DNA from 2 places in the Delftia sp. DLF01 genome. Region 2 is predicted to be linked to the other one. Evidence: riboswitches for the same ligand, from Rfam matches in the RefSeq annotation. Region 2 holds a riboswitch; the other holds the start of a gene.
What was found. Region 2 has a riboswitch for glycine ahead of IB269_RS26615 (D-amino acid dehydrogenase). Riboswitches for the same ligand answer to the same signal wherever they lie in the genome.

Region 1 (8,466 bases), on a different contig from region 2:
CGGCAACGCCATCAAATATGCCAAGGCGGGCGACATCACACTGGCCGCCCGCTGCGATGCGTCCGGTGACCTGCTGATTTCCGTCAGCGACCAGGGACCGGGCCTTGCGCCCGAAGCGGCAGGACAGGTTTTCGAGCCCTATGAACGCGCAAGCGCCACCCGGCACGTCAACGGGCATGGCCTGGGCCTGTCCGTGGTGAGGCGCATCGCCAGGCTGCACGCAGGCGACGCGTTCTTTCAGCCGGCTGCCGGAGGCGGGGCCTGCTTTGTCATCCGGCTGGGCCGGTTCCTGCCCGGCACGGCAGATGCCCGCCAGGAACGTCCACCAGCGGCAAGGCCGGCCGCCGTGCCGCCGGGCATGCCCGCCTGACGCGGGCAAGGCCGGGGCCTTCGCCGCTGAAGCAGGGCGTGCTCGCGGCGCTCATGGGGCCGCCGCTGCACGGGCCGTCCCGCCCTGCACCACCAGGAACACGCCGCCCAGGATCAGCGCCACCCCTGCCAGCCGCGACCAATTGACCGGCCTGGCGCCCAGGCCCATCAGGCCGAAATGGTCCACCAGCACCGAAACCACGATCTGCCCCGCCACCACGCAGACCAGAAAACCGCCCGCGCCCAGCTTGGGTGTCACGGCCGCCGCACTGGCCACATAGATGGCACCCAGCACGCCGCCTATCCATAGCCACCACGGCCCCGCGACTGCCTGCGCCACCGCGGGAGTGGGCGCGCGCATGGCCCAGAGCGCGGGCACGACGACCATCACGCTCACGGCCAGCGAAGTCAGCGCGCCCCACAGCGGATGGCCCAGCACCCGCCCGACCATGGCGTTGCTCGCCGCCTGGAACGGCAGGATGGCGCCAGCCAGCAGTGCCATGCCCACGGGGGCCATGGCCAAAATCGTGTTCCGTCCTGTCATGCAAAGCATCCTTTTCCTGTTCGTGAATCCATGCCTGAATGCTCTCGCATCTGCTGGATGAATGGAAATCGTTTGCCTGCACGTTCTATATTCATGGCATGGATGAACTGCGCCGGATCGACCTCAACCTGCTGCTGGCCCTGCACGCCCTGCTGGCCGAAAAACATGTGACGCGTGCGGCCGTGCGGTTGCACAAGAGCCAGCCGGCCATGAGCCATTCGCTGGCGCAGCTGCGCGAGCATCTGGGCGACCCGTTGCTGGTGCGGCGCGGTGGCCGCATGGCGCTGACGGCACGCGCGCAAGGCCTGGTGCAACCGCTGGCGGATGCGCTGGGCAGCCTCAACGGCTTGCTGGCACAGGCGGAGTTCGACCCGGCCCACGCACGCGGACGGCTGCGGCTGGCGCTGTCGGACTACGCATCGCGCATCGTGCTGCCGCCGCTGATGCGGCATCTGCGCCAGCACGCACCCGGGCTGGACCTGGCCATCAGCCAGTCCACGCGCGAGGTGATGCTGACCCAACTGGCCGATGGCGAACTGGACCTGGCCCTGGGGCCCTTCCCCGACGCACCCGACCTGCCCGAGGGCATCGAGGTGCAGGATCTGTTCCAGGAACAGTTCGTGAGCGTGGCCGACCAGGCCGTGCTGCCGGCACGCGGCGGGCTGTCACTGCAGGACTGGCTGCAGCGCCCGCACGTCATGCTGGCCATGCGGCCCGACGCCAGCGAGGAAATCGAACGGGCGCTTGCCGCCCAAGGCCTGAGCCGCCGCGTGGTGCTGGCCCTGCCCCACTGGAGCGCGGCGCTGGAGGTGCTGGCAGGCACCGACCTCGTGCTGACCGTGGGCAGCCGTGCCATTGGCGACCTGCGCCGCCACAAAACGCTGCGCCGTTTCGCTCCGCCGCTGGAGCTGCCCCGGTTTGCCTACCAGCAGGCCTGGCATGTGCGCAAGCAGGGGGATGCCATGCACCGGTGGCTGCGCAACTCGATGGCGCAGTGCTGTACTGCGCAGAAGTAAACGCAGGCCGCAGCCTCAGGCTGCCACCACCCCCCTCAGCAACTGCTTCTGTATCTTCCCGCTGGCCGTCTTGGGCAGGGCCTCGCGGAAGTGGTAGCGGCGCGGGCGCTTGTAGGCGGCCAGGCGGTCGCCGTGGACCAGGAAGGCGTCCAGCGCCTCGGCCGTGGGCGTGGCGCCAGGCTTGGCAACCACGTGGGCGGCGACGATCTGGCCCCAGCGCTCGTCGGCCTCGCCGATGACGGCGACCTCGAGCACGTCGGCATGCTCGACCAGCGCGTCTTCCACCTCACGCGGATAGACGTTTTCGGCGCCCGAATTGATCATGTAGTCGATGCGGTCGCGGATCCAGAGGTAGCCGTCGTCGTCGATGTGGCCCAGGTCGCCCGTGTGGTACCAGCCGTGCGCCAGGGCGCGGGTGTTGGCGTCGTGGCGGTTGAGGTAGCCGGCCATCATGCAGGGGCCGCGCACCAGGATCTCGCCCACCTCGCCGGGCAGGCAGGCCTCGGCCGGATCGGTGGGGGCGTTGTCTTCGCGCAGGCGGGCCACGATGAGGTCATGGCCCATGGAGGGCAGCCCGGCCGAGCCCGCGTGCGAGAGTTGCTCGCCCGGCAGGAGGATGGACATGCAGGGCCCCATCTCGGTGGTGCCGTAGACCTGGACCAGGTCGCTGCCGACCTTGCGCGTCCATTCACGGATCAGGTGGGGCGCCATGGAGGCGCCGCCGTACTCCACCAGCCGCAGCGCGGGCGCCTGCTCAGGCGAGGCAATGGGGTCGGCCAGCAGCATGGTGACCATGGTGGGCGCCGCGAAGAAGAAGCTCACGCGCTCTTCGCGGATCAGGCGCCAGGCCTCGGTCACATCAAAGCGCCGCAGCAGCACCTGGGTGGCCCCGGCCTGCAGGCGCGGCAAAAAGCTGGTGTGCAGCTCGGCCGTGTGGTTGAGCGGCGCCATGGCCAGGCCCACGTCGTCGCGCGTGAACTGCATGGTCTGGTGCATGAGGGCGTTGTGCGCCAGCTTGCTGCGGTGCGTATGCAGCACGCCCTTGGGCCGGCCCGTGGTGCCGCTGGTGTACATGAGGATGCAGGGGTCGCTCTCGCGCACATGGGCCTGGGGCGGCACGCTGCTGCGGCCCCTGGCCAGGGCGGACAGGCGCTGCGTGGCCCAGACCGGCAGCGGGTCGGCCGGCGCATCGTCGGCAAAGATCCAGTGCTCGATGCCCGTGCCAGTGCCGCCGCCTTCGGCCTTGAGCAGGGCCTGGGCGCGTGCGGCCACCTCGCCGCCCTCGTGCTCGAACACCAGGGCGCGCGCAGCACCGTCCTTGAGGATGAAGGCCAGCTCCTGCGCCGCCAGCCGGTAGTTGATGGGGTTGAAGATGGCGCCCAGGCGCGCGGCCGCCAGCATGGTGAAGGCAAAGGCCGGCGTGTTGTAGAGAAAGGCCGCGACCACGTCGCCATGGCCTATGCCCAGCTCGGCCAGGCCATGGGCGTGGCGGTTGACTTCGGCATCGAGCTGGGCGTAGGTCCAGGCGCGGCGCTCGCCGCCCTCCCACGCGACCAGGGCTTCCTTGTTCGGCAGGTAACGTGCCGGCCAGGCCAATGTGTCTCCCAGCGTCTGCTGCATGTGCGCTTCTTCCTTCTCGCTCACGAGATTTCATATATCGATGCATCTCAATGTAGGAGATTTTTTAGACAGTTATGCAATTTGCAAATGCATCCATGCAGGCAAGCGCATGGACCGGCAGTCGGCCCGCGGAAATCCCGAAGCCGCGCGGACGCTGGCCGCAGCTAGAATGCGCCGGTCAGGAGAGAGTGCCCGCCCGGCCGCGATGGTCACAGGCAGCGGCACCGCCGAAGGCGCAGGGTTCGTCCCGAACGCTCAGGCAAAAGGACTGGCACCGCCTGCCGCCACGGCCGCAGGCGTTCCTAGCTGGAGAGAGATGCAGGGCACGGCGGTGTGCCCCATCCACCGAAGGAGCAAGCCCCACGCATGGAAGGTGCGGGTGAATCTCTCAGGTAAAGCGGACAGCAGGGCAGGACATCCCGGGATTCCGGGATGGCGTTGTGCCTTGCCCCTTGCCGAAAAGAGAGTCCCTCCTTGACCGCTGCCTCCACCACCGATCTGCTCAAGACCCCGCTGTTCGACCTGCACCAGGAACTGGGCGCGCGCATGGTGCCGTTTGCAGGCTACTCCATGCCCGTGCAATACCCGCAGGGGCTGATGGCCGAGCACCTGCACACGCGCGAGGCGGCAGGCCTGTTCGATGTCTCGCACATGGGCCAGATCAGCCTGCGCGGCCCGGATGCCGGCGCGGCGCTGGAATCGCTGCTGCCCATGGAGGTGCTGGGCCTGGGCGAACACCGCCAGCGCTACGGCCTGCTGCTCAATGATGCGGGCGGCATTCTGGACGACCTGATGTTCGTGCGCCGCGAGGACGACCTGTTCCTGATCGTCAACGGCGCCTGCAAGCATGAAGACCTGGCGCACATCCAGGCCCGCATCGGCCAGCGCTGTGAAATCGAGCCCCAGTTCGACCGGGGCCTGCTGGCGCTGCAGGGCCCGCAGGCAGCAGCCGCCATGGAGCGCCTGCTGCCCGACACGGCCGGGCTGGTGTTCATGACGGGCGGCTACTTCGACTGGGAAGGCGCCGAGCTGTACATCACGCGCAGCGGCTATACCGGCGAGGACGGCTTAGAGATCTCCCTGCCCGCCAGCCACGCCGAAGCCTTTGCCCGTGCCCTGCTGGCCCAGCCCGAAGTCAGGCCCGTGGGCCTGGGCGCGCGCAATTCGCTGCGCCTGGAAGCCGGCCTGTGCCTGTACGGCAACGATCTGGACACGACCACCACCCCGGCCGAGGCCGCCCTGAACTGGGCCGTGCAGAAGGTCCGCCGCATTGGTGGCGAGCGCGAAGGCGGCTTTCCCGGCGCGGCCACCGTGCTGGCCCAGCTGCAGTCGCCCGAGCTGCTCACGCGCAAGCGCGTGGGCCTGGTGGCCCTGGAGCGCGTACCCGTGCGCGAAGGCACGGAGCTGCTGGATGCCAGCGGCCGCAAGGTCGGCCAGGTCACCAGCGGCCTGCTGTCGCCCACGCTGAACCAGCCCGTGGCACTGGCCTATGTGGAGCCGGGCAGCGCCGCCATCGGCACCACGCTGCAGGCCATGGTGCGCGGCAAGGCCGTGCCCATGCAGGTGCAGGCCACGCCCTTCGTGGCGCCCCGCTATCACCGCGGTTGAGGACAGCCTGCGCGCTTGGCGTGGATCGAGTTCGGCGGATTCGTTTTTCCTGCCATCGCATGCCGCTACAGTGCGCACTGACCTTTCTCAAACCGCCTTTCACAGGTTTCTTTTTCAGTTTCTATCGGAGCAAGCCATGAGCATCCAGTATTCCAAGGACCACGAATGGATCAACGCCGCCAACCCTGACGCGGCCATCGTCGGCATCACCCTGCACGCACAGGATGCGCTGGGCGACGTGGTGTTCGTCGATCTGCCCGCCGTGGGCACCAGCTTCAACCAAGGCGATGTGGCCGGCGTGGTCGAGTCCGTCAAGGCCGCTGCCGATGTCTACATGCCCGTCAGCGGCGAGATCGTCGAAGTCAACGAAGCCCTGCGCGACGACCCCTCCCTGGCCAACAGCGATCCGCTGGGCGAAGGCTGGTTCTTCAAGGTCAAGCTCAGCGACGCAGGCCAGCTGGCCGCGCTGCTCGACGAAGCCGCCTACACGGCCTTCGCACAGAGCAACTGACGCCACTTTCCGGCCAGGACGGGCGCCAGGGCCCGCCCTGGCGCTTTTCAGCTTTTGAGACAGGTCCCTCCATGCTGATGTCCTCCACCCAGCCCCTTGCCGCCCTCGAGAACGCCACCGAATTCGTGGCCCGCCATATCGGCATTGCGCCCGAAAACGAGGCCCACATGCTCAGCGCCATTGGCGCGGCATCGCGCGATGCGCTGATCGACGCCATCGTCCCGCCCTCCATCCGGCGCCACCAGCCCATGGCGCTGCCGCCAGCGGCCACCGAGGCACAGGCGCTGGCCGAACTCAAGGCGCTGGCAGGCCGCAACCAGCTGCTCAAAAGCTTCATCGGCCAGGGCTACTACGGCACGCACACGCCCGGCGTCATCCTGCGCAACATTCTGGAGAACCCCGCCTGGTACACGGCCTACACGCCCTACCAGGCCGAGATCTCGCAAGGCCGCATGGAGGCCCTGGTCAACTTCCAGACCATGGTCTGCGACCTGACGGCCATGCCGATTGCCAACGCCTCCATGCTGGACGAGGCCACGGCGGCCGCCGAGGCCATGACGCTGGCCAAGCGCTCCGTCAAAAGCAAGAGCAACCGTTTCGTGGTGGCGGGCGATGCCCACCCCCAGACTATCGAAGTCATCCAGACGCGCGCCGCGCCGCTGGGCATCGAGGTGCTGCTGGCCAACTCGCTGGAGGAATGGAACCAGCTGATGGACGGCGACTACTTCGCCGTGCTGGCCCAGTACCCCGCCACCAGCGGCCGCATTGACGATCTGCGCGCCGACGTGGAAAAGGCCCACGGCAAGCAGGCCGCCCTCATCGTGGCCACCGACCTGCTGGCGCTGACCCTGATCACGCCGCCCGGCGAATGGGGTGCCGACATCGTGGTGGGCACCACCCAGCGCTTTGGCATGCCCATGGGCGCAGGCGGCCCGCACGCCGCCTTCATGGCCTGCCGCGACGAGTTCAAGCGCTCCCTGCCCGGCCGCCTGGTCGGCGTGAGCGTGGACGTGCATGGCAAGCCCGCCTACCGCCTGGCACTGCAGACGCGCGAGCAGCACATCCGCCGCGAAAAGGCCACCTCCAACATCTGCACGGCCCAGGTGCTGCCCGCCGTGGTGGCCAGCATGTACGCCGTCTACCACGGCCCCGAGGGCCTGGAGCGCATCGCCCGCCGCGTGGCCTCGTACACGGCCATCCTGGCGCGCGGCCTGGCCGAGCTGGGCGCGCCGCTGCGCGAGGTGCCCAGCTTCGACACGCTGAGCCTGCACACGGGTGCGGCCACACAGGCCATCGTGGAGCGTGCCGTGTCCCTGGGCGCCAACCTGCGCGTGTATTTCAAGGAATACCTGTGCATCTCGCTGGACGAGACCACCACGCGCGCCGATGTCGAGCTGCTGTGGAAGATCTTCGCCCGGGACGGCCAGGCCCTGCCCAGCTTCGCCGCCTTCGAAAAGGGCGTGGAGCCGCTGATCCCTGACGGCCTGCGCCGCAGCAGCGATTTCCTCACGCACCCGGTGTTCAACACCCACCGCTCCGAGACCGCCATGCTGCGCTACATCCGCCAGCTGTCGGACAAGGACCTGGCGCTGGACCGCAGCATGATTCCGCTGGGCTCCTGCACCATGAAGCTCAACGCCACCAGCGAGATGATTCCCATCACCTGGCCCGAGTTCGCCCAGGTGCACCCCTTTGCCCCGGCCGACCAGCAGCAGGGCTATGCGGAACTGGACAAGCAGTTGCGCGACTGGCTGTGCCAGGCCACGGGCTACGCCGGCATCAGCCTGCAGCCCAATGCCGGCAGCCAGGGCGAGTACGCGGGCCTGCTGGCCATCAAGGGCTGGCATGCGAGCCGGGGCCAGTCGCACCGCAACGTCTGCCTGATTCCCAGCAGCGCCCACGGCACCAACCCCGCCAGCGCGCAGATGGTGGGCATGCAGGTGGTGGTCACCGCCTGCGATGCCAACGGCAACGTCGATATGGCGGACCTGGCGGCCAAGTGCGAGCAGCACAGTGCCAACCTGGCCTGCATCATGATCACCTACCCCAGCACGCACGGCGTGTTCGAGACCCAGGTCAAGGAGCTGTGCAAGCTGGTGCATGACCACGGCGGGCGCGTCTACGTGGACGGCGCCAACATGAACGCCCTGGTGGGCCTGGCCGCGCCGGGCAGCTTCGGCGGCGATGTCAGCCACCTGAACCTGCACAAGACCTTCTGCATTCCGCACGGCGGCGGCGGCCCGGGCGTGGGCCCCGTCTGCGTGGTCGAGGACCTCGTCCCCTTCCTGCCCGGCCATGCCACGGCGGGCCTTGCGGGCGGCACGGGTGCCATCAGTGCCGCACCGCTGGGCAATGCGGCCGTGCTGCCCATCAGCTGGATGTACATCCGCATGATGGGCGCCCAGGGCCTGACCCTGGCCACCGAGACCGCCATCCTCAGCGCCAACTACATCAGCGCCCGGCTGCGCGACCACTACCCCACGCTGTACGCGGGCGAGCACGGCCATGTGGCGCACGAGTGCATCCTGGACCTGCGCCAGTTCAAGGAAAGCACGGGCGTCATGGCCGAGGACGTGGCCAAGCGGCTGATCGACTACGGCTTCCATGCGCCCACGCTGTCCTTCCCCGTGCCCAACACGCTGATGGTGGAGCCCACCGAAAGCGAAAGCCTGTACGAGCTGGACCGCTTCGTGGACGCGATGATCGCCATCCGCGAGGAAATCCGCGCCATCGAGCAGGGCCGCCTGCCCCAGGACGACAACCCGCTCAAGAACGCGCCGCACACGGCCGAGACGCTG
Region 2 (8,466 bases):
GACCACAGGCATTGGTGGCTCCCGTCACGGCGCCGGACTGGGCTCCGCTGACGAATGTGTTGGCACAGCGCACGTAAACCGTCTGATTGTCGACATACGGATGGAGGTTTCCCGCCGCATCCTTGGATGTCCCGCTCTGTATGGTTCGTACCGACGTAGACAGTGTCGGCGCAAAGACGATGGAAACATCGGCACTCGGATCCAGCGTTTGTAGCGTGTAGTTGGCTGCCTGAATGGCCGCTCGCAGCGTACATGCGCCAGCAAAGGTACCCCCCAGCGTGCTGACACAGGTGGTTGGTGTCGTTGCATTGGCATTTGGAGCGTCGCTGTTGTCGGTGACCGTGAAAACGATGGTCGCCGCGAGTGCCGTGGATGAGATACCCGCGCATGAAAGCAGCAGCAAAGAGAAAAGGCACTTCGCTGCACGCCACTTGCGAAAAAATGCCGAACCAGGCAGGCGATTGAGAGCATGCATGATATTCCCCGTTTTCTCAAGGAGATATGACAGGAAAATGATTTTCCCAATGGCAATGGCCATCAGTTGTACCCAGCGCATTTGCATCGCCGTACCTCGAATAGTTCTATTTGAATCACGAGCTCACAACTCACCTTGCAGCCGGTGAGGTTGGAAGCAAAATGTTTCGCGCAGATCCTGCGCGTCAATCAAAAAGGTGGATTTCCATCAACGTTTGCGAGCTGCTCCGCTGCCCATTGAGCCGGACACACCTTCAGTCGGGTTTGCGACGCAAATCATTCCTCCCTCCACAAACCATATTCACCGTGCTTGTATTTTTTCAGTGCCGGGCCAGTTTCCATGGACCTGCACCTGTGCAACGGTAAGTCGCCTATCAGACATATACACAACTCATGGTTAACCCATGCAGGTCCAATCGACCAGAACATGCACTGACAAACCACTGCACACATCGATAGGCTAAATCATGTTTTTTTCTATTTCAATAGTTTTTTTACATGAAATCGAAGGCTCGTGCCAGCGCTACGAGGGAGGCGCTTGAGCGATATAGGGAATACCCTGAATCGGCCACACCACATACAGGTAGTAACTGGTGGTATCCCCAGTACGACTGGAACCGGCTGCGCAAGCCACATAGAATCGCCCCTGCAGGAGAGCAGGCGGGCACCACGGTGCCGAGCCTCACCGAAGGCGCAAACTCCCATACACGCTCAGGTTCCGTACTGCAAACACAACATGCCGTCTGGAGAGCCGCCGCACGCAATATGCGGCGCACCGAAGGAGCAAGCCCCGTTCCCATGGACGGCGGTGAATCTCTCAGGTACCAAGGACAGGGGGAGCGGCAGCTGCGTCACGACGGACGCCGGCTGCTTGCTATTGAATCCATAGCTACCAGCTTCCGCGTGACCGGCACATGCCTTTGAAAGGGCATTGTCATGCGCGTCATCGTTCTCGGAGCCGGCCTGATCGGCACCGCCTCGGCCTACTATCTGCAATCTCTCGGTCATGAAGTGACCGTCATCGACCGCCAGGCTGCGCCCGGCGCCGAAACCAGCTTTGCCAACGGCGGGCAGATCTCGGTCAGCCATGCCGAACCCTGGGCCAACCCCGGCGCACCGCTGAAGTTGCTGGGCTGGCTGGGCCGGCAGGACGCCCCCCTGCTGTTCCGCCTGCGCGCCGACATGCGCCAGTGGCTCTGGGGCCTGTCCTTCCTGCGCAACTGCACGCCCGCGCGCACGCGCCACAACATCCAGCAGATCGTTCGCCTGGGCACCTACAGCCGCGAGGCCCTGCAGCAGCTGCGGTCGGACACCGGCATCCAGTACGAGCAGCGCATGCAGGGCATCCTGCACTTCTACACGAACGCCCGCGAGTTCGAGGGCGCTCTCAAGCCCACCGAGCAGATGCAGGCCCTGGGCTGCGACCGCCGCCTGATCGACGCCGACGAAGCCGTGCGCCTGGAGCCGGCCCTGGCCCATGTGCGCGGGCAGATAGCGGGCGCCACCTATACGGCCGAGGATGAATCGGGCGACGCCAACCTCTTCACGCGCGAGCTGGCACGCATTGCCACCACCACGGGCGTGCAGTTCCGCCACGGCCACCACGTCATGGCGCTGCGCACCACGGGTGCGGGCGCAAGCCGCCATATTGACCATGTGGAGGTGACCAATGCCGATGGCCGCTACGAACGCATCCAGGGCGACGCCTATGTGCTGGCCATGGGCTCGTTCAGCCCGCTGCTGGCCCAGCCGCTGGGGCTGCGCCTGCCCATCTACCCGGCCAAGGGCTACTCCGTGACCCTGCCGGTGCTGGACCCCGCCAAGGCCTACCAGGTCAGCCTCACGGACGATGAGTTCAAGCTGGTGTTCTCGCGCTACACCGGCGCGCAGGGCGACCGCCTGCGCATTGCCGGCACGGCCGAGTTCAACGGCTACGACCGCAACCTGGACCCCGTGCGCTGCGAGGCCATCGTGCGGCGCGTGCAGCAGCTGTTCCCCGGCGCCGGCGATACCGGGCGCGCCCAGTTCTGGAGCGGCCTGCGCCCCGCCACGCCCAGCAATGTGCCGCTGATCGGACGCTCGCCCATCGCCAACCTGTTCCTGAACACCGGCCACGGCACGCTGGGCTGGACCCATGCCTGCGGCTCCGGCATGGCGCTGGCCGATCTGGTCAGCGGCAGGCAGCCGGCCGTGGATTTCGATTTTCTGGGAGCCGCAGCCATGGACCCGGATCGCAGCGCAGGCACGGTGCGCCCGCGCGCGGTCTGAGGTGCAGACGGTGTGTACGGCGTGTACGACGCCTAGGCAGTGAACACCGTCAACACCCCGGCGAAGCGGTGCAGGCGGGCGTCCATGATCTCGGCTTCGGCGACGAAGCCGATCAATGGCACATCGCCCAGTGCGTGGCGCAGGGTGCGCAGCTCGGCATCGGGGCCGCCGAACAGGCCGCCGCCGCGGCCCCGGCAACTGATGTAGATGGCGCCACGGATGCGGGGCTGTGCCTCGCCTTCGGGCGCCGCCTCCTCGGGCTCCGCCGCATCGCGCAGCGCAGCGCCCAGTTGCAGCAGTTCCTGGCGCGCGACCTGGGCCTGGCGGCGGCAGAAGATCACCGAATGCCCGGCCTCCACGGCCGATGACAGGGCCACGCCCTGGCGCAGCGGGTCCAGCCCGACCAGGGTCAGCACCTGGGCCTCTTCGGTGAGCACGCCGTGGGCCATGCCCCGGCCCGGCGGCGCAATGGCCGCCAGCGTGCTGCGCACCGTGGTCAGCGCGGGCTGCCAGTCGCTGCCTTCCAGCTCCACGCCCAGCAGTTGCAGCAGGCGCTGCAAGGCCGGATCGCCATTGAGCCCGGTGACCAGGGCGCCGCGCGCCTCGGTGATCTCCAGGCCCTCGCCCAGCGGCACGCAGCCCTGGGCCATGCCCGTGATGCAGGGCACGCCCGCACCGAAGGCCACGCCCGAGAAGCCTCCGCTAAAAATGCCGCGCGCATCCGCATGCTGCGCATGCAGGTCCTCGGTGCGGCAGGCGATCTGTACGCCCTCCACGCCATCGTCCCCGTCATCGCCCACGCCGCCGAACAGCAGGCCGGACTCGGTGCGCTCGGACAGCTCGTACAGCAACTCGGCCAGCTCGGGCTGGCCGCCTCCGGCATGGACCAGGGCCGAATGGGCCGTGAACCCGGCCTCGCCGCCCGGCGCATGCAACGGCGCCAGGCCCGAATACAGGCGGTAGTGCGCCGCCGGCACATCGAGCAGCATCACCGCGAGCGCGGAACCGGACAGGTATTCATGGGACATGGCCAGCACGCCACCGGCCGAGCAGCCAGCCCAGTCCGCCACATGGGGCAAGGCCCTGGCCAGATGCTGCAGCAACGGTCTTGCATGGGCGGCATGCGCGTGGGACAGGTACACCAGGCCCAGTCGGGGGCGCTGCGCGTGGCCCGGATCGGCCATCTGCGAGCGCAGTTGCAGCAGCACCGCATCGGCCGCGGCGCGCCAGTCGGAATGGCTGGCATGGCCTACAGGAAACAACGACATTCCAACCTTCTTTCTAGCCCTGCCAGCGCCCGGCTTGCGGAGGGCTCTAGACCATCCATGGGTGCCGCCGTCCCGCTCAGCGCGGTGGCCGGCTCTTGGCCGGCGCCTTGCCTGCGGCCGGTGCCTTGGCTGTTGTCTTTGCGGTGGTCTTTGCCGCCGTCTTCCTGGCCGCCGCCTTGGCTGGCGCTTTGGCCGGAGCTTTCGGTGGGGCTTTCGCAGCCGCCTTGGCAGCTCCGGCCGGGGCCTTGGCCGCCGGTGCAGCCGCCTTGCCTGCCTGCGCGGCGAAGGCGCCAGCCTGGGCCGTCATGCGGTCCATGGCGGCCTTGGCGATGTCGCCGGCCATGCCGGTGGCGCGCTGTGCGGCAGCCACGGCCTCGGGGGCCATGGGCTCGGCCATGGCCTTGGCGGCGATCTGCTGGAATTGCTGGGTCAGTGCGCCCCACCATTGCATGGCCTGGCCCATGGCGGCGGCCTGGGCCGGCTCGTCCTTGGGCGCAGAAGCCTCAGAGCCGGAGGCCTTGCTGCCGGCATCCGCGGATGCAGCGGCCGCAGCAGCTGCAGGCGGCTCGGCAGGGGGCTGTGCGGGCGCGGCCTGCGGCTTTTCCTGCTTGCCGGCCTTGCCGGCGGAGGACATGGGCCAGTCCGAGTGGTCGGACTGCCCCGCGCTGGCGGTGCCTTTGCCCGCAGTGGCTGCAGCAGCGGTGGCGGCTGCAGCGGCGGGGAACTGGAAGGCCTGCGCCAGTTCACCCATGCTGACGTTCATGCCCTGCAGGGTGGACAGCGTCATGCGCTGCACTTCCAGGGCCTGGATGGTGGCGGCCAGCGCCTTGCCATTTTGGTCCAGCCAGAACTGCACGGCCTTGAGTTCGGTGATGCGCTTGTCCACCTCCTCGATGCTCACCGTGGGCGCCACCCATTCGGGCAGGCGCCCCAGGGGCCGGGCCGTGGCCGATCCCGCGCTCTGGGCCAGGCCCTGCAGGAAGTCGAAACCGGGGATGAACTTGCCGAAACCGAAGGAGGACGCGTCACTCATGGCAGCACTCGCTAGGACTGGGTTGGAAGAGCATGCCGGCGAAGGATGCCGGCCATGCTCCCAGCTTAACCCAGGCACACGCCAAGTCCACGGCAAGTCATGCGCATGCGGCTGCGCACAAACCCGGTGCAATGGCGCTGGCTCAGTGCGAATGGCCTGCGTGGCCGCCGCCGTGGCCCGCTGCCGGGGCAGCCGCCGCGCCGGGCGCCATGGCGCGCACGGGGACCTGCAGGCTCAGGCGCGAGGTTTCGCCCTTGGCATCCTTGAACACCAGGGTGATGGGCACCTGGCTGTCCTTGAGCAGCGGGCTCTTGAGCTGCTGCAGCATGACGTGGTAGCCGCCGGGCTTCAGGTCCACGGCCACGCCCTTGGGCAGGTCCAGGCCGTCGATGGCGCGCATGCGCATCACATCGCCTTCCATCTTCATTTCATGCACCTCGGCCACGCCGGCGGCGGGCGACTCCACGCCCACCAGGCGCAGCGGCTCCTCGGCCGTCAGGCGCATGAAGGCGCCCGTGGCCTGCTGGCCCGGCACGCTGGCACGCGCCCAGGCGGCGTCGGCCTTGACGTGGGCCGCATCGGCATGGGCATGGGCCAGACCCATGGACAGGGAGGCGGCGATCAGGAAAGGGGTGGTCCATTGACGCAGTGTCATCACGGTTTCTCCAGAAAATTCAATACGTTGCAGCACGGTCTGTGTGCCTTGCAAAAACAAAAGCCAAGCGAAAGAGGCAGGGATTGAAATGGGGAGTCACCGGGGCGGGGCGCGGGCCTGCGGCAAGGCCGGCATGGCCACGCTGTGGACGGAGGCCGGGTGCGCCCGTGGCTGCGCATCTGCCATCAGCGGTGCCGGGGCCGCACTGCACCGGGCGGGCGGCGGCGCCAGCGGGGGCAGGCACAGCGGGCAGTCGATGCCGTGGCTGCCGGCAAGGGCATTGTCCTGACCGGCCGGCGATGGCACCCAGACCGATTCGCCAGCGGCCGAGCACAGGCGCTCCCAGCCCGAGGCACGCGCCAGCGGCGCAAACGCCGATGCCAGCGCCACGCACAGCCACAGCCCCAGCACCCAGCGGGCGCAGGCAGCCAAGGTGGAGGGCAGGCGAAGCGGCATGGCGCCATTCTAGGGGTCTGCCCCAGTCGTCATCTCCGGGACCGCGCCATGCCCTGCCCGCCCCTACCATCACAGGCGCGCACCCTCGCCTTCACCACAAACAACCCAAGGAGACACCCATGCTCACCCTGTGCGGATTCGCGGCCAGCAACTACTACAACAAGGTCAAGCTGGCCCTGCTGGAAAAGCAGCTGCCCTTCAACGAGGAACTGGACTGGCTGGGCGAGACCGACATGGCACTGTCGCCGCTGGGCAAGGTGCCGTACCTGCGCATCGACGACGGCCGTGGCCTGTGCGAGTCGGCCGCCATGGTCGAGTACGTGGAGACGCTGTCGCCCTCGCCGGCCCTGCTGCCGGCCGACGCCTTCGAGGCCGCCAAGGTGCGCGAGCTGTGCGTGTACCTGGACCTGCACCTGGAACTGGTGGCGCGCATCCTCTACCCGCAGGCCTTCTTCGGTGGCCAGGTCAGCGACTCCACCCGGGAGCGCACGCTGGCCCAGCTCGACAAGAACGTGGCGGCCTTCGCCAAACTCGCGCGTTTCTCACCCTTTGTGGCGGGCGACAGCTTCACGCTGGCCGACTGCTGCGCCATCGTCCACCTGCCCCTGGTCAGCGCAGCCAGCAAGATCGTTGGCGGGCGCGACGTGCTGGCCGACCTGCCCGTGCGCGAGTACCTGGCGCGCATGGCCGAGCGGCCCACGGTGCAGCAGGTCAATGCCGACCGCAAGACCAATACGGCGCTGATGATGTCCCGCTACGCCAGCGACAAGACTCCGGCCTGAGCCGCCGCCCTGCCCGCCTCAGTCCTGCAGCCAGCGCAGCAGCCCGCTGGCGCGCTGCGTGGGGCTGCCAACGGCCGAGGCCAGCAGGCCCGGCACCTCGGAGAACAGCGAGAAGGCCTGGCGGGCGCGCGTGATGCCGGTGTAGACCAGCTCGCGCCCCAGCACGCTGCCGCCGCGCGAGGGCAGCACCAGGGCCGTGTGCTCGAACTCCGAGCCCTGGCTTTTGTGCACCGTCATGGCGAAGGCGGTCTCCACATGGGCCAGGCGGCTGACACCGACCGAGCGCAGCTCGTCACCCTGCAGGAAGTACACGCGCAGCGGCTGCCCGGGCCCACCCTGCGGCCCCCCCTGTGCCCCGCCATGCGACCCACCCTGCGCCCCACCCGGCAGCGCAATGCCGATGTCACCGTTGAACACGCCCAGCTGCGCATCGTTGCGCGTGACCATGACGGGCCGGCCCGCATACCATTCGCCGCTGCGGCGGATCGCGCCCTGCGCTTCCAGGGCCTGCTCCACCGCCCGGTTGAGGCCGGACACGCCCCAGTCCCCCTCGCGCACGGCGCACAGCAGCCGGAAGCGCTCGAAGGCCTGCAGCACATCGACCACCCAGGCCCGGTGCGCGGCCTCGTAGCCGCCGTCCGCAGCCGGCCTGTTTTGCAGCGCCCTGGCATACAGCGCATAACTGGCCAGGCCGCCGCGCCCGCGCACGGCCAGTTCGGTCACGGCCTGCACGCCGCCGCCCTGGCGCTCCCAGAGTTCGGAGTGCGTACCGCCTTGCGTGCCGGCATCGAGCAAGGCCTGGGCCTGCGCGGCGTGGCCGGCATTCACGGCGCGCGCCAACTGGCCGATGGGACCACCGAAGCGCCGGCTTTCGCGCAGCATGACGGTGTGTTGCGCAAGAGCCGGAGGCCGGTCGCCTACCGGCGCCGCGAACTGCGGCGGCACCGCCTGGCCGGCCACGCGCAGCGCATAGTCCAGCGTGTCCCGCAGGTAGCGTCCGGCCTGGGCATCGCGGCACAGGTCGCCCAGCACGGCGCCCGCCTCCACCGATGCCAGCTGGTCCTTGTCGCCCAGCAGCACCAGGCGGGCGCCGGCCGGCAGTGCCTCCAGCAGCGCCGCCATCATCTCCAGGTGGACCATGGAGGCCTCATCGACGATGAGCACGTCCACGTCCAGCTGCCGGCCCGCATGGAATCCCCAGTGCCGCGTATCGGGCCGCGCGCCCAGCATGGAGTGCAGGGTGCGCGCCGCGCCCATGCGCTGCACCAGGCCCGCCAGGTCGATCTCGCCGCCCATGCTGCCCTGCAATTGCAGCAAGGCCCCGTCGATCGATTGCTTCAGGCGCGCAGCCGCCTTGCCCGTGGGCGCGGCCAGGGCCACGCGCAGCTGGCCGGCGTCTGGCGCCGTGGCAAACAGCAGTGCCAGCAGCCGCGCGGCGGTATAGGTCTTGCCGGTGCCGGGGCCGCCCGTGATCACCGACAGCCGGCCGCGCAGCGCCAGCGCGCAGGCCAGCTTCTGCCAGTCCACGGG

Region 1: another riboswitch for glycine. It lies ahead of gcvT (glycine cleavage system aminomethyltransferase GcvT); the one in region 2 lies ahead of IB269_RS26615 (D-amino acid dehydrogenase).

Annotation. Positions count from the first base shown of each region.
Region 1 covers NZ_JACVAZ010000001.1:1,378,601-1,387,066, reverse strand. The annotation lists gene IB269_RS06060 (ATP-binding protein) at 1-370, shown strand, start outside; gene IB269_RS06055 (DMT family transporter) at 422-913, opposite strand; gene IB269_RS06050 (LysR family transcriptional regulator) at 1,012-1,929, shown strand; gene IB269_RS06045 (fatty acid--CoA ligase) at 1,945-3,549, opposite strand; glycine riboswitch at 3,719-3,830, shown strand; glycine riboswitch at 3,846-3,964, shown strand; gene gcvT (glycine cleavage system aminomethyltransferase GcvT) at 3,982-5,157, shown strand; gene gcvH (glycine cleavage system protein GcvH) at 5,294-5,668, shown strand; gene gcvP (aminomethyl-transferring glycine dehydrogenase) at 5,740-8,466, shown strand, end outside.
Region 2 covers NZ_JACVAZ010000006.1:166,596-175,061, reverse strand. The annotation lists gene IB269_RS26620 (beta strand repeat-containing protein) at 1-556, opposite strand, end outside; glycine riboswitch at 1,208-1,318, shown strand; gene IB269_RS26615 (D-amino acid dehydrogenase) at 1,411-2,742, shown strand; gene IB269_RS26610 (FIST N-terminal domain-containing protein) at 2,775-4,010, opposite strand; gene IB269_RS26605 (PhaM family polyhydroxyalkanoate granule multifunctional regulatory protein) at 4,087-5,043, opposite strand; gene IB269_RS26600 (copper chaperone PCu(A)C) at 5,186-5,698, opposite strand; gene IB269_RS26595 (hypothetical protein) at 5,795-6,154, opposite strand; gene IB269_RS26590 (glutathione S-transferase family protein) at 6,274-6,936, shown strand; gene recD (exodeoxyribonuclease V subunit alpha) at 6,955-8,466, opposite strand, start outside.